Hydrogenophaga sp. SL48: one gene and its partner. The protein of the gene in region 1 interacts with the protein of each later gene in a pairwise test. Links are inferred from orthologs where the notes say so. Each region holds a gene or a part of one and is shown on either strand. Other genes may lie near its edges.

Region 1 (6,618 bases):
GATGTGCACCATGCACAACGAGGCGGCGGCGGTGAATTCGATCGCGAAGTCGCGGTCGCTCACGCCGTCCAGGCTGTTCTGGCAGACCTGTGCCACGCCCTGGTCGTCCACCATGCCCAGGCTCACGGCCACGCGCTCGCGGTCCAGCGGGTAGGTGGTGCCGGCGAGGGCTGCGCTGCCCAGCGGCAGGCGGTTGGTGCGGCGGCGCACGTCGGCCAAACGCTCGGCGTCGCGCGCGAACATCTCCACATAGGCCAGCAGGTGGTGGGCAAAGCTCACCGGCTGCGCCACCTGCAGATGGGTGAAGCCCGGCAGGATCACTTCCACGTTCTTTTCGGCCACGTCCACCAGCGCCGTCTGCAGCTCCACCAGCAGATTGGTGATCAGGTCGATCTCGCCGCGCAGCCACAGGCGCACGTCGGTGGCGACCTGGTCGTTGCGGCTGCGGCCGGTGTGCAGGCGCTTGCCGGCGTCGCCCACCAGCTGGGTCAGGCGCGCCTCGATGTTCAGGTGCACGTCTTCGAGGTCGAGCTTCCATTCGAAGCTGCCGGCCTCGATTTCCGAGCGGATCTGCGCCATGCCGCGCTGGATGTCGGCCAGGTCCTGCGCGCCGATGATCTTCTGCGCAGACAGCATCTCGGCGTGGGCCAGGCTGCCGGTGATGTCGGCCAGCCAGAGGCGTTTGTCAAAGAAGACGCTGGCGGTGTAGCGCTTGACCAGGTCGCTCATGGGCTCCGAGAACAGGGCGGACCAGGCTTCGGATTTTTTGTCGAATTGGTTGGTGGACATGATGGTGCCAGCGGCGGGGTGGGGTATCGGAGGGGAGCGCCAGGCGCCGGGCCAGGCGGGCCTGGCTGCTCAAACGGGACGCTGTTGCCCCAAACGGGCGGTCGCGGCCTATAGTGCGAGCGTTATGCGCGACTCCCGAATTTTATCGACCTTCCAGGACCTGAGCTCGGCGACGGGTGCCTTGCCGCTCTCGCAGATGCCCGAGCACCAGCGCGCGGAAGCGCTGATCTTTGACACCTGCCAGGTCGGTGTGGTGTTGCGCGCGGTGATGCTGGTGCAGGCGGTGGCCTGGGTGGCGGCCTTGTATGGCGCACACGGCTGGTGGGAATGGGTGACCCAGGTGGCCCTGTTCACGGCGGCGACCTTGCCCTCGGTGCTGATCTGGCTGCTGGCGGTGTGTGCCCTCAAACGCCCGCTCGCCCGCCTGCCGATGCCGGCGCAATGGACCCTGGGCATCCTGCTGGGCGCTGCGGCGGCGATCTATGGCTGTGGCCTGCTGGCCTGGACCGGGCTGGTGGACCCGGCGCCCTGGCTGGCCAGTGCCGCGTCGGGCGCGCTGGTGGCGGCGGTGCTGGTGGCCGCCCTGATATGGCGCGCCCGGGCGCGGGCCCCGGCCGGCACGACCGCGCGGCTCGCCGAGCTGCAGGCGCGCATACGCCCTCACTTTCTGTTCAACACGCTCAACAGTGCCATCGCGCTGGTGCGCGCCGAGCCGGCCAAGGCCGAGGCGCTGCTCGAAGACCTGAGCGAGCTGTTCCGCCACGCCCTGGCCGACGCGCAGGAGGCGGTGCCGCTGTGGCAGGAGCTGGAGCTGGCCGAGCACTACCTTGCCATCGAGCAGGTGCGTTTTGGGGACCGGCTGCGGCTGGAGTGGAGCCTGGATGAAAAGGCGTCCAAGGCGCTGCTGCCACCGCTGATCCTGCAACCCCTGGTCGAGAATGCGGTGAAGCACGGTGTGGAGCCGAGCCCGACCGGCGCGGTGGTGCGCATCAGCACGCAGCTCCGGGGTTCGACGGTCGTGATCAAGGTGACCAACACCGTGCCCTCGGGCAGTGGTTCGCGCGGCCACGGCCTGGCGCTGGACAATGTGCGCCAGCGGCTGACGCTGTTGCACGATGTCGAAGGCCGGTTCCAGAGTGCGCTGGTGAACGGCGTTTTTCAGGTGCGTCTTGAAATCCCGCTATAAGCCTGTCTGTACGGGCGGCATCAACGGAGCGTGACATGGCATTGAAGGTACTGATCGTTGACGACGAGGCGCTGGCCAGGTCCCGCCTGTGCACGCTGCTGGGCGATTGCACCGACCCCCACGCCGAGGTGGTGGGTGAAGCGGGCAACGCGGTGCAGGCGATGGAGCAGCTCCAGCGCATGCCATGCGATCTGGTCCTGCTCGACATCCACATGCCCGGAGTGGACGGCATTGCGCTGGCGGCCAACATCCAGCAGATGCCCGCGCCACCGAAGGTGGTGTTTGTGACGGCACACGCCGAGCACGCGGTGCATGCCTTCGACCTGGAAGCGGTGGACTACCTGACCAAGCCGGTGCGTCTGGAGCGGTTGCAGCTGGCGTTGCAGAAGGTGCAGCGCCAGCGCAGCGCCGGCGAGGTGGCGGAGGCGGCCGGCGGGGCAGAGAGCCTGCTGATCCAGGAGCGGGGGCGCAGTGAGCGGGTGGCGCTGGCCGATGTGATCTACCTCAAGGCCGAGCTGAAGTACATCACCGTGCGCACGGCCGAGAAGGAGCACATCTTTGATGGCGCGTTGAGCGATCTGGAACAGAAGTTTGCGCACCTCTTTGTGCGTGTGCATCGCAACGCATTGGTGGCCCGGCGGCGGGTACGGGCGGTGGAGAAGCACAACGACCCGGTCGAGGGCGAGGGCTGGACGGTGCGGCTGGATGGGGTGGACGAGCGGCTGGCTGTGTCGCGTCGTCAGCTCGCCGCCGTTCGCGAAGCGCTGGTGAGCTGACGCTTCTTCTTTGTCGTGGCTCTGTAGGCTTTTCTCCGGCTGCTGCGGTCTTCGGCGACCGGGGTGACCGGCTCCGCTCATGTCCCCCGACGGCCTGCGGCCGTCTCCTCCTTGACTTCGCTGCGCCGGTCACCCCGATCACCGAAGACCTCTTGGCGCGCCAGTCGGAGAGCAGACAAACCATGCCCCTGGTTGCTGAGGCCTTGGCGTTCTGCAAAGCGAAGTAAAGGAGGAGACGGCCGAAGGCCGTCGGGGGACATGAGCGGCGCAGAGCGCCAAGGCCTCAGCAGCCCGCGAGGTGCATGAAGGCCATCAGACCTCAGCCGCCTCGATGAGAAACCGGACCCGCCGCTGACCCTGCCACTCATCCGCATCGAGCCGGAAGGCCAGCTTCACCCGCTCAGGCAAAGGCTCGGTGTGGCCGAACCAGATGCCGTCCACCGGGTCACCCTGGTGCTTCATCTTGAGCGCGAGGTGCTTCTCTCCCACCAGCCGCTGCGACACGATTTGCAGCTCCTCGCAGAACACCGGCGGCGCAAACCCCTGACCCCACACCTCGTGGTGCAGCGTGTCCACCAGGTCGGTGCGGCGGTACTGCTTGTCCAGCGCGCCGTCGGCCTCCATGCGGCGCTGCAGCGTGGCGGCGTCCAGCCATTCGTGGGCCACCTGCTGCAGCGCGGCCTCGAAGATGTCCAGGTGCTCTTCGTCGATGGTGCAGCCCGCCGCCATCGCGTGGCCACCGAAGCGCAACAACACGCCCGGGTGGCGCTTCGCCACGAGGTCCAGCGCGTCGCGCAAATGGAACCCGGGAATGGAGCGGCCCGAGCCCTTGAGCTCGTTTTCCTTGCCCTCGGCGCCGCTGGCGGCGAACACGAAGGTGGGGCGGTGCATCTTGTCTTTCAGGCGCGACGCCACGATGCCGACCACGCCTTCGTGGAAATCCGGGTCGAACACGATCAGCGCCGGCGGCGGCTCTTCGGATTCGTCGAACATCTCTTCGGCCAGCAACAGGGCCTGATCGCGCATCTCGCCCTCGATGGCCTTGCGCTCGCGGTTGATGCCGTCGAGCGTGCGCGCGAGCTCGTCGGCGCGCAGGCCGTCGTCGGTGGTCAGGCACTCAATGCCCAGCGTCATGTCGGCCAGGCGGCCGGCGGCGTTCAGGCGCGGGCCGAGGGCGAACCCGAAGTCGAAACTGGTGGCCTTGGCCGGCTGGCGCGATGCGACGTTGAACAGCGCCGTCATGCCCGGCGGCATGGCGCCGGCGCGCACGCGCTTGAGCCCCTGCGCCACGAGGCGGCGGTTGTTGGCGTCGAGCTTGACCACGTCGGCGACCGTGCCCAAGGCGACCAGGGGCAGCAGCGCATCGATCTTCGGCTGTGTCTTGGCATCGAACACACCCCGCTCGCGCAGCTCCGCGCGCAAGGCGAGCAACACATAGAACATCACGCCCACGCCCGCAATCGCCTTGCTCTCGAAGTCGCAGCCCGGCTGGTTGGGGTTGACGATCACGCAGTCGGCGGGCACCACGACCTCGCCGCCCTTCAGCGCCGGCAGGTGGTGGTCGGTCACGATGACCTGCAGGCCCAGCTCGCGCGCGGCACGCACGCCGTCGAGGCTGGCGATGCCGTTGTCCACGGTGACCAGCACATCAGCCCCCTGCGCCTTCACGCGTTTGGCGATGGCGGGTGTGAGGCCGTAGCCGTCGGTCACGCGGTCTGGCACCAGGTAGTTCATGCGGTCAAAGCCCATGGGCGCACCCAGCAGGCGCAGGCCGCGCAGGCCGACCGCGCAGGCGGTGGCGCCGTCGCAGTCGTAGTCGGCCACGATGCAGATGGCTTTTTTCGCGGCCATGGCGTCGGCCAGCGCGCGCGCGGCCTCCGCCGCGCCTTTCATGGAGGCGGGCGGCAACAGCAGCGAGAGCGCGTCGTCGAGCTGCTCCTTGGTGGTGATGCCGCGCGCGGCGAACAGGCGCGCCAGCAGCGGGTGCACGCCGCCTTGCTCCAGCGCCCAGGCGGCACGGGGGGGGACATCGCGGGTGATGATCTTCATAGGTCTTTCAGGGTCTGGCTGGCCGGCGCGCGGCCGAGCAGGTGTTTGAACGGGCGGGTCAGGCGCGCGAAGGCGCTGACGGGCTGGGTGGTCCAGGTGCGGGCGTGGCGCTCGCCGCAAAGCGTGAGGGTGACGCGGTCGCCGCGCTGAGCTGCGGCCAGCAGAGCGGCGATCTCGTTCGCGTCCAGGGCTTGCCAGGCGGCCTGCCAGCCCGCCCAGTCGGCCTGCAGGGCGGCCTGGCGCAGGCCCTCGGGCATGGTGGGTGGTTCGCGCAGCGCGGGCACGCTGTCGAGCGCGCCCGCACCGTGCACCCAGAAACCGTTGACCGGCAGCAGGCCGCGGGCGGTGCGCGCGTCGTGCACCGGGTGGGTGTAGAAGAGCATCTGCGCTTCGCTCTGCAGGCGCTTGAGCAGTTGTGCGCCGGCCGGGTTGGCGGGGCTCTCGGTCATCCAGGCGTCCACCTGGCGCCCGCTCACGCGGTCCAGGCTGGCGCAGGCAACGCCACGCAGTGGTTCGCCGCTGGCGTGCCACTGGGTGGCGCTGTCAAAACGCAGGGTGATGCCGTCCTCGGCGCAGAACGGCGCGAGCGCGTTCAGCAGCGCGCGCGATTCGGCCTCGGGCAGGTCGAGTTGCGAGCCGGGCAGCAGTTGCACCATCTCCATGCCCACCTGAAAGTGGCAGGGGCTGAACCAGGCCTGCGGCACCGTGGGGGCATCGCTCTGCGCCGCCACCCAGGGAATGCGGCCGTCGCCGGCCACCGGCAGGCCCAGCGCCCGCGCCAGGGCCCGCTCGTGCGGCGGGCTCAGGGCCTCGTCTTCGCCCCGGTCGGGCGCCTGTTCGGTCAGCAGGGCCAGCAGTTCGGTCAGCCGGGGCAGCGGCAACCCGGGCAGCAGGGCCTGGCATTCGGGGGCACCGGCGGCGGCAAAGGGAACCAGCAGGTGGCGGGACGACTCGGGAACCAGGGGCGGGGCAGGCATGACGCGATTGTCGGGGATGCCACAATCGCCGCTGGAATCCATTCATGCAAACCCCCTACGAACTCATCCTCGGCTGGCGCTACACCCGCGCCGGCCGCGCCACCCGGCGCAACGGCTTCATCTCCTTCATCTCGGGCGTGTCCATGTTGGGCATCGCGCTTGGCGTGGCCGCGCTCATCGTCGTGTTGTCGGTGATGAACGGTTTCCAGAAAGAGGTGCGCGACCGCATGCTGGGCGTGCTCTCCCACATCGAACTGTTTGAACCCGGAGGCCAGGCGATTCCGAACCTGGAGTCGGTGCTCGCCACCGTGCGCAAGAACCCCGAGGTCGTGGGCGCCGCGCCGTTCGTGGGCGCGCAGGCGCTGCTGGCGCGTGGCGAAGACATGAAGGGCGCGCTGGTGCGCGGCATCGACCCGGCGCTGGAGCCGCAGGTCACCGACCTCGCCAAGGACCTCTCGCAGACCGTGCTGCCGCGCCTGGTGCCCGGCGAGTTCGGGATCATCCTGGGCGGTGAACTCGCGCGCAGCCTGGGTGTGGGCACCGGCGACACCGTGACCCTGATCGCGCCCAGCGGGCAGGTGACCCCGGCCGGTGTGGTGCCGCGCATCCGCCAGATGTCGGTGGTGGGCACCTTTGATTCGGGCCACTACGAGTACGACTCTGCGCTGGCCCTGCTGCACCAGGACGACGCGGCGCGCATCTTCCGCGTGGAAGGGCCGACAGGCGTGCGCATCAAGATCCGCGACCTGCACCAGGCGCGCGAGGTCGCCATCGAGCTGGCCAGCCAGCTCGACCCGGGGCTGCTGGTGCGCGACTGGACGCGCCAGAACCGCACCTGGTT
Region 2 (6,664 bases), 4.0 Mb from region 1 along the record:
TCGAGGTCTACATCCACCGCCTGCGCAAGAAGATCGAGAAGGGCCCGATCCGCATCGCCACGGTGCGGGGGCTGGGCTATTGCCTGGAGAAGATTTGACCCCGGCTGCGCTCTGACATGGCCGACGAGCCGCACGACAGCGCGCGCATCTCCTTCGGGCTGTTCCAGCGCGAGCAGCGCAGCCTGTTCGGCGAGATCCTGGACTGGATGCTCACGCCGCTGCTGCTGCTGTGGCCGCTGTCGCTGGCGCTGACGTGGTTCGTGGCCCAGGGCATCGCCACCAAGCCGTTCGACCGGGCGCTGGAGTTCAACCTGCAGGCACTGACGCAGTTCGTGGTGGCCACCGACAAAAAGGTCAGCTTCAACCTCACCCCCCAGGCCCGCGACCTGCTGCGGGCCGACGACAGCGACCTCGTGTACTACCAGGTGCTGGACGCGCGCGGCCGGCTCATCAGCGGTGAAGGCGATTTCCCCCTGCCCAACGAGCCCGAGCTGCCCGAACCCGGCCGGGTGCTGTTGCGCGACGACATGGTGCGCGGCGACGAGGTGCGGGTGGCCTACGCCTGGCTGTCGCGCGGCACCGAGACGAAGCAGCTGGTGCTCATGCAGGTGGGTGAGACCAAGGGCAAACGGTCCACGCTGGCGACCGAGATCATCAAGGGCGTGATGGTGCCGCAGTTCGTCATCCTGCCGCTGGCGGTGCTGCTGGTGTGGCTGGCGCTGGTGCGTGGCATCCGCCCGCTCAACGAGCTGGAACAGAAGATCCGCGCGCGCAAGCCCGACGACCTCAGCCCCATCGAGGAATCGTTCATTCCCCAGGAGGTGGCGCCGCTGGTGTCGTCGATCAACGACCTGCTCACGCGGCTGAAGACCTCGCTCACCACGCAGAAGCGCTTTCTGGCCGACGCGGCGCACCAGCTCAAGACGCCGCTGGCCGGGCTGCGCATGCAGGCGGAACTGGCGCAGCGCGAAACCGACCCGCAGGAGATTCGCGGCTCGCTGCAGCAGATCGCCCGCTCCAGCTCCAGGGCCACGCACACCGTCAACCAGCTGTTGGCACTGGCCCGCGCAGAGACCACGGGCCGTGCGCTGCCCAGCGCGCAGATCGATCTGGCCAAACTGGTCACTGACGTGGTCCGGGATTCGGTGCCGCGGGCGCTGGAACACGGCATCGACCTCGGCTACGAAGGACCGGAAGAGATGCCCGAGATCTGCCTGATGGACGGGAACCCGACCCTGTTGCAGGAGATGGTCCGCAACCTGGTCGACAACGCGATCAACTACTCGGGCCAGGGAGGCATCGTGACGGTGCGGGTGCTGTTCGACCGGTTCAGTGGCGTGCAGATCCTCCAGGTCGAGGACAACGGCCCGGGCATCCCCGAAAACGAACGTGCGCTGGTGCTGCAACCCTTCTACCGCGCGCTGGGCACCAACGTGGACGGCTCCGGCCTAGGTCTGGCGATCGTGCATGAGATCGCCCAGCAACACGGCGCCGTGGTCATGATGGAAGACACGCACCCCGAAGGCCCCCGCCGCGGCTTGCGGGTGGCCATCCGCTTTGCGGCCAGAAAACCCGCCGACGAATGAACAAGGGCGCCCAGCGGCGCCCTTGTCTTCGGTAACGGTGCAAAGCGATCAGCCTGCCGGCGGCTGGTACAGGTTGAGTTGCAAGCGTTCGCGATCAATCACCGTGGCCACCGCTGGCAGCGCGGCAAAGCGCTGGGCCAGGGCCCAGGTGGCGGTGAACCCGGTGGGGTCGATGCCGGCGATGCCGCCCCAGCGCAACAGCGTGAGCGCATAGGCGTCGAGCGCGCCCGGGCGGTCGCCCGTCAGCCAGGGCGCGGCGTTCGCGGCCAGGGCCTCGATCTCGCCCAGCAGACCGCGGTAACTCTCGACCGCGAATCGTTTGATCGCCTGCTGCGCCGCTGCGTCGTCGGTGAACTTCTGCGGCATGAAGATGTGGGTGAAGGTGGGGTGCACCGTGTTGTTCATCCAGGCCAGCGTGGACAGCGCGCGCGTGCGGGCCATGCCGCCGGCGGGCAGGATGCCGGCCTCGGGCAGCTTCGCGTCCAGGTGCAGCAGGATGGCGACGATCTGGGTGATCACCTCGCCGTCGTCCACCAGCACCGGCACCTGGCCGCGGGGGTTGAGCGCCAGGTACTCGGCCGAGCGCTGCTCGCCCTTGTGCAGCTTCACGCTGACGGGTTCGAACGCTGCGCCCGACAGTTCGAGCAGGCTGTGCGGCACGAACGAGCAGGCGCCGGGGGCGAAATACAGTTTGAGGCTCATGGCGGTGTCTCCTGGAATCAGCCGAGGTGTTTGCCCAGCACGCCGGCGATTTCAAACATCGTGACTTGCGGCTTGCCGAACACCGGCGCCAGCTTGGCGTCGGCGTTGATGTTGCGTTTGTTGGTCGCGTCCTGCAGGCCGTTGGCCTTGATGTAGTCCCACAGCTTCTTAACGGCTTCGGGGCGCGACACGGCGTCCGGGCCGATCACCGCGGCCAGCGCAGCGCTGGGCTGCTTGCCGCTGGCGGCGGTGGTCTTGCGCGGTGCCTTCACCGCCGCGGTCTTCTTGGCCGCGGCTTTCTTGGCGGGCGCGGCCTTGGCAGTCGCCTTCTTCGCCGGCGCGGCCTTGGCCGGCGCACCGGCCGCTGTCTTGCGTGGCGGGAACTTGCTGGTGCGCGGCTCGAACTCGAAGTTCACCTTGCCCGCTTCCTTGTCCCAGGCCAGGAAGGCCTTGAAGGCACGGCGCGTGCGCATGGAGACGAACTTGTCGAGCAGGTCGGTCTTGCCGGTTTCCAGCAGCTTGTGCATCTGCTCGCGCGCCACCGGCTGCTGCAGGATGATTTTGCCGCTCTTGAAGTCGCAGCTCGGCGTGGCCTGCGCGTCGGTGGGCACCGACTTCTCGCACACGTAGTTGGCGCCATGCTCGTGCACCGGGCTGCCGCACTTGGGGCAGGCGCCGAGCGACTCGCTGCCGGTGAAATCGACCAGCTCGCCGGTCTCTTCGTTCTTCTTGTCGTCGCCGAAGTCGAATTCGAGCTTCCAGTTCTGGTCTTCTTCGTTGAACTTGATCACGATCTCGGCCACGAAGGGCCAGCCCGCCTTGGAACGGAAGCCCTCCAGCGGGCCGATCTTCTTGGTCGCCAGCAGCTGTTCGGCTTCTTCGGGTTCGAAGGTGCGGCCGGCCGGCGATTTGCCGAACGAAAAGCCGCAACCATCGCTGTTGCCGTCAGCGCCGGTGCAGCCGTAACGGCGGTAGTTTTCCTTCACCACGCCACCGCAGTTGGGGCAGGGCGTTTGCAGGGTGGCGTAGTTGCCGGGGATGGTGTCGCGGTCGTATTCCTTGGCCTTCTTCACCATGCGCTCGGTCATCTGCGCGATCTCGGCCATGAAGTCGCTGCGGCTGAGCTGGCCGTGCTCCATCTGCGCCAGCTTGTGTTCCCACTCACCGGTGAGCTCGGCCTTGGAGAGTTCTTCCACGCCCAGGCCACGCAGCAGCGTCATGAGCTGGAAGGCCTTGGCCGTGGGGATGAGTTCGCGGCCCTCGCGCAGCATGTATTTTTCGGTCAGCAGGCCTTCGATGGTGGCCGCGCGCGTGGCGGGCGTGCCCAGGCCTTTTTCCTGCATGGCCTCGCGCAGCTCGTCGTCGTCGATCAGCTTGCCGGCACCTTCCATGGCGCCGAGCAGCGTGGCTTCCGAGTAGCGGGCCGGTGGTTTGGTCTTCAGGCCCTTGGCCTCCACCGTCTCGGTGCGCACGGTCTCGCCCTCGCGCACCGGCACCAGGTTCTGGCCCTTGTCGCCTTCCTTGGCGCCTTCCACATCCTCGGCGGCTTCTTTGCCATACACGGCCATCCAGCCCGGCTTCACGAGCACCTTGCCTTCGGTCTTGAAGTGGTGGTTGAGCACCTTGCTGATGCGCGTGGTCACCATGAACTCGGCGCTGGGGAAGAACACCGCCAGGAAGCGGCGCACCACCAGGTCGTACAGTTTCTGCTCGGCTTCGCTCAGGCCGCTGGGCGCCTGCAGCGTGGGGATGATGGCAAAGTGGTCCGACACCTTGCTGTTGTCGAAGATGCGCTTGCTCGGGCGGATGTAGCCGCCGTTGAGCGCCGTCAGCGCGTGCGGCGCCAGGTGCTTCATGCCGCTGTCGGCCAGCATCTCGAAGGTCTGCTTCACCGTGGGCAGGTAGTCCTCGGGCAGCGCACGCGAATCGGTCCGCGGGTAGGTCAGGGCTTTGTGGCGTTCGTACAGGCTTTGGGCCAGCTGCAGCGTGGTCTTGGCCGAGAAGCCGAAGCGGCCGTTGGCCTCGCGCTGCAGGCTGGTCAGGTCGTACAGCAGGCCGCTGGCCTGCGTGGTGGGTTTGCTCTCTTCGGTGACGCTGGCCGCCTTGCCGCGCACGGCGTCGACGATGGCCTGGGCATCGCGCTGGTTCCAGAGGCGGTCGGCGCGCAGGTCGGCGTCGGCATCGTCGCCGGTGGGCTTCTTGAAGGCGGGGTCGAACCACTTCCCGGGGTACTCGCCGGCCTCGGCCAGGAAGCTGGCGTGAATTTCCCAGTAGTCACGGCTGCGGTGGGCGCGGATCTGTTCTTCACGTTCGACCACGATGGACAGCGTGGGCGTCTGCACCCGGCCGACCGTGGTGAGGAAGAAGCCTCCGTCGCGCGAGTTGAACGCCGTCATGGCGCGGGTGCCGTTGATGCCCACCATCCAGTCGGCCTCGGAGCGGCTGCGCGCCGCGTCGGCCAGGCCCTGCATCTGGGCGTCGCTGCGCAGGTGCTCGAAGCCGTCGCGGATGGCCGCCGGCGTCATGGACTGCAGCCACAGGCGCTGCACCGGCTTGCCCAGCGACTGATATGAACCGCCCTTGAGACCCCCAGCGTACTGTTCGATCAGGCGGAAGATCAGTTCGCCCTCGCGGCCCGCGTCACAGGCGTTGATGAGCTGGCTCACGTCCTTGCGCTTGGCCAGCTTCACCACGGCGGACAGGCGCGACTTGGTCTTGTCGATCGGCTTCAATTCAAAGTAGGGCGGCAGCACCGGCAGGTGGGCGAAGCTCCACTTGCCGCGCTTGACGTCGAACTGCTCGGGCGCGGCGATCTCCACCAGGTGACCCACGGCCGAGGTCACGACGTAGGTGTCATTCTCAAAATGGTCATCGTGCTTCTCGAACTTGCCCGCCGTCGGGGTGAGCGCTCGCACGATGTCTTGGGCCACGGATGGCTTCTCGGCAATGACCAGGGTTTTCATCTCTACAATCGGCTTTCACGCGCGCATGCATGCGCACACATGGGTACGCACACACACGCGCGCACCTGCATGAAACAACCTTACCAAAAATTCCGGCCGTGAAGAAAACCGCAGGTTTCGCCAAAAAGCCCCGCTCGACGCAACCGCGCGCTTCTTCCACTGCCCAGAAACCCGCCGCATCCAGCAGCCGCCGCATCCAGACGCGCCGCTCCGGCGTGCATGGCAAGGGTGTGTACGCGGTGGTGGATCTGGCCGAGGGCGAGGCACTGATTGAATATGTGGGCGAGGTCATCAGCTGGGACGAGGCGCTGCGGCGTCACCCGCACGACCCGAGCGATCCACACCACACCTTCTATTTCCACATCGACGAAGGCCATGTGATCGACGCCAAGTACGGCGGCAACTCGTCGCGCTGGATCAACCACAGCTGTGCGCCCAACTGCGAAGCCGAAGTGGACGAGGGCCGCGTGTTCATCCGCGCCAAACGCAACATCGCCGACGGCGAAGAGCTGTTCTACGACTACGGCCTGGTGATCGACGAGCCCTACACCCCCAAGCTCAAGGCCGAGTACCCCTGCTGGTGCGGCGCGCCCAAGTGCCGCGGGACCTTGCTCGCGCCGAAACGGGCAGGCCGCGCGTCGAAATTGGGATGACCCCCCTGCGCCGCTTCGCGTCGTCCCCCCTGAAGGGGGGACGCACCCAGTGGCCCGGCAAAGCCGGTTCCACGGGTGCCCTGGGCGGTGTCCCGCGCTCCGGCGCAGAGCAGTGTCCGGCCCCGCCAAAAACAGTCCATGTCTGAACTTCTCGCCCACGTCGAAGCCGTCTGGCAATCGGTGGTGCCCGATCTGCCGGGCTTCACCGTCGAAGTGCTGCCGAGCATCGACTCCACGAGCAGCGAGCTCATGCGCCGCGCGCGCGCCGGTCTCATGGAGCCGGTGCTGCTGGCGGCCGACGAGCAGACGGCCGGGCGCGGGCGCCTGGGCAAGGGCTGGCACAGCAAGGCCGGTCAGTCGCTGACGTTTTCGCTGGCGCTGCCGCTGGCCCCGGCCGACTGGTCGGGACTCTCATTGGCTGTGGGGGTGAGTCTGGCCGAGAGCCTGCACCCCGACGTGCGCCTGAAGTGGCCCAACGACCTCTGGCTGCAGGAGCGCAAGCTCGGCGGCATCCTCGTGGAAACCGCCGGCATCGGCGACAACTCGACCCCTCAGCGCACGGTGGTCGTGGGTGTCGGGATCAACATCGCGCGTCCCGAGACGGCGGTGGTGAACACGCTGACCGGCGCCCAGCCAGCGATGCCGCCCGTGGCGCCGGCGGGTCTGGCCGAGGTGCTGGTGGGCATCACGGCGGGCGAGGTGCTGGCGCGGGTTGCGCCTGCCCTGGTGCGCGACGTGCAACGTTTCGAGCGCGAGGGGT

Evidence for each region. Proteins that work in one complex are often made in the same cells at the same time.
Region 2: the proteins of recJ (region 1) and IM738_RS20650 interact in binary tests that used the Escherichia coli proteins (3 or more experiments, as listed by UniProt). The link is inferred for Hydrogenophaga sp. SL48 from one-to-one orthologs.

Annotation. Positions count from the first base shown.
Region 1 is NZ_CP063400.1:414,857-421,474, forward strand. The notes cover bases 2,433-5,431. They hold recJ (single-stranded-DNA-specific exonuclease RecJ), read right to left. Parts: upstream 4,801-5,431; coding sequence 3,064-4,800; downstream 2,433-3,063. Other genes in these bases: IM738_RS01995 (LytR/AlgR family response regulator transcription factor), read left to right, coding at 2,433-2,751; IM738_RS02005 (phosphoglycerate mutase), read right to left, coding at 4,797-5,431. Outside these bases: argH (argininosuccinate lyase), read right to left, coding at 1-789; IM738_RS01990 (sensor histidine kinase), read left to right, coding at 914-1,975; more of IM738_RS01995, read left to right, coding at 2,011-2,432; more of IM738_RS02005, read right to left, coding at 5,432-5,777; IM738_RS02010 (lipoprotein-releasing ABC transporter permease subunit), read left to right, coding at 5,822-6,618. UniProt on the Escherichia coli protein: Single-stranded-DNA-specific exonuclease.
Region 2 is NZ_CP063400.1:4,369,703-4,376,366, reverse strand. Bases 2,106-5,582 are described here. They hold IM738_RS20650 (DNA topoisomerase III), read right to left. Parts: upstream 5,252-5,582; coding sequence 2,306-5,251; downstream 2,106-2,305. Other genes in these bases: IM738_RS20645 (SET domain-containing protein), read left to right, coding at 5,446-5,582; IM738_RS20655 (glutathione S-transferase family protein), read right to left, coding at 2,106-2,288. Also shown: IM738_RS20665 (response regulator), read left to right, coding at 1-98; IM738_RS20660 (sensor histidine kinase N-terminal domain-containing protein), read left to right, coding at 117-1,586; more of IM738_RS20655, read right to left, coding at 1,635-2,105; more of IM738_RS20645, read left to right, coding at 5,583-5,904; IM738_RS20640 (biotin--[acetyl-CoA-carboxylase] ligase), read left to right, coding at 6,043-6,664.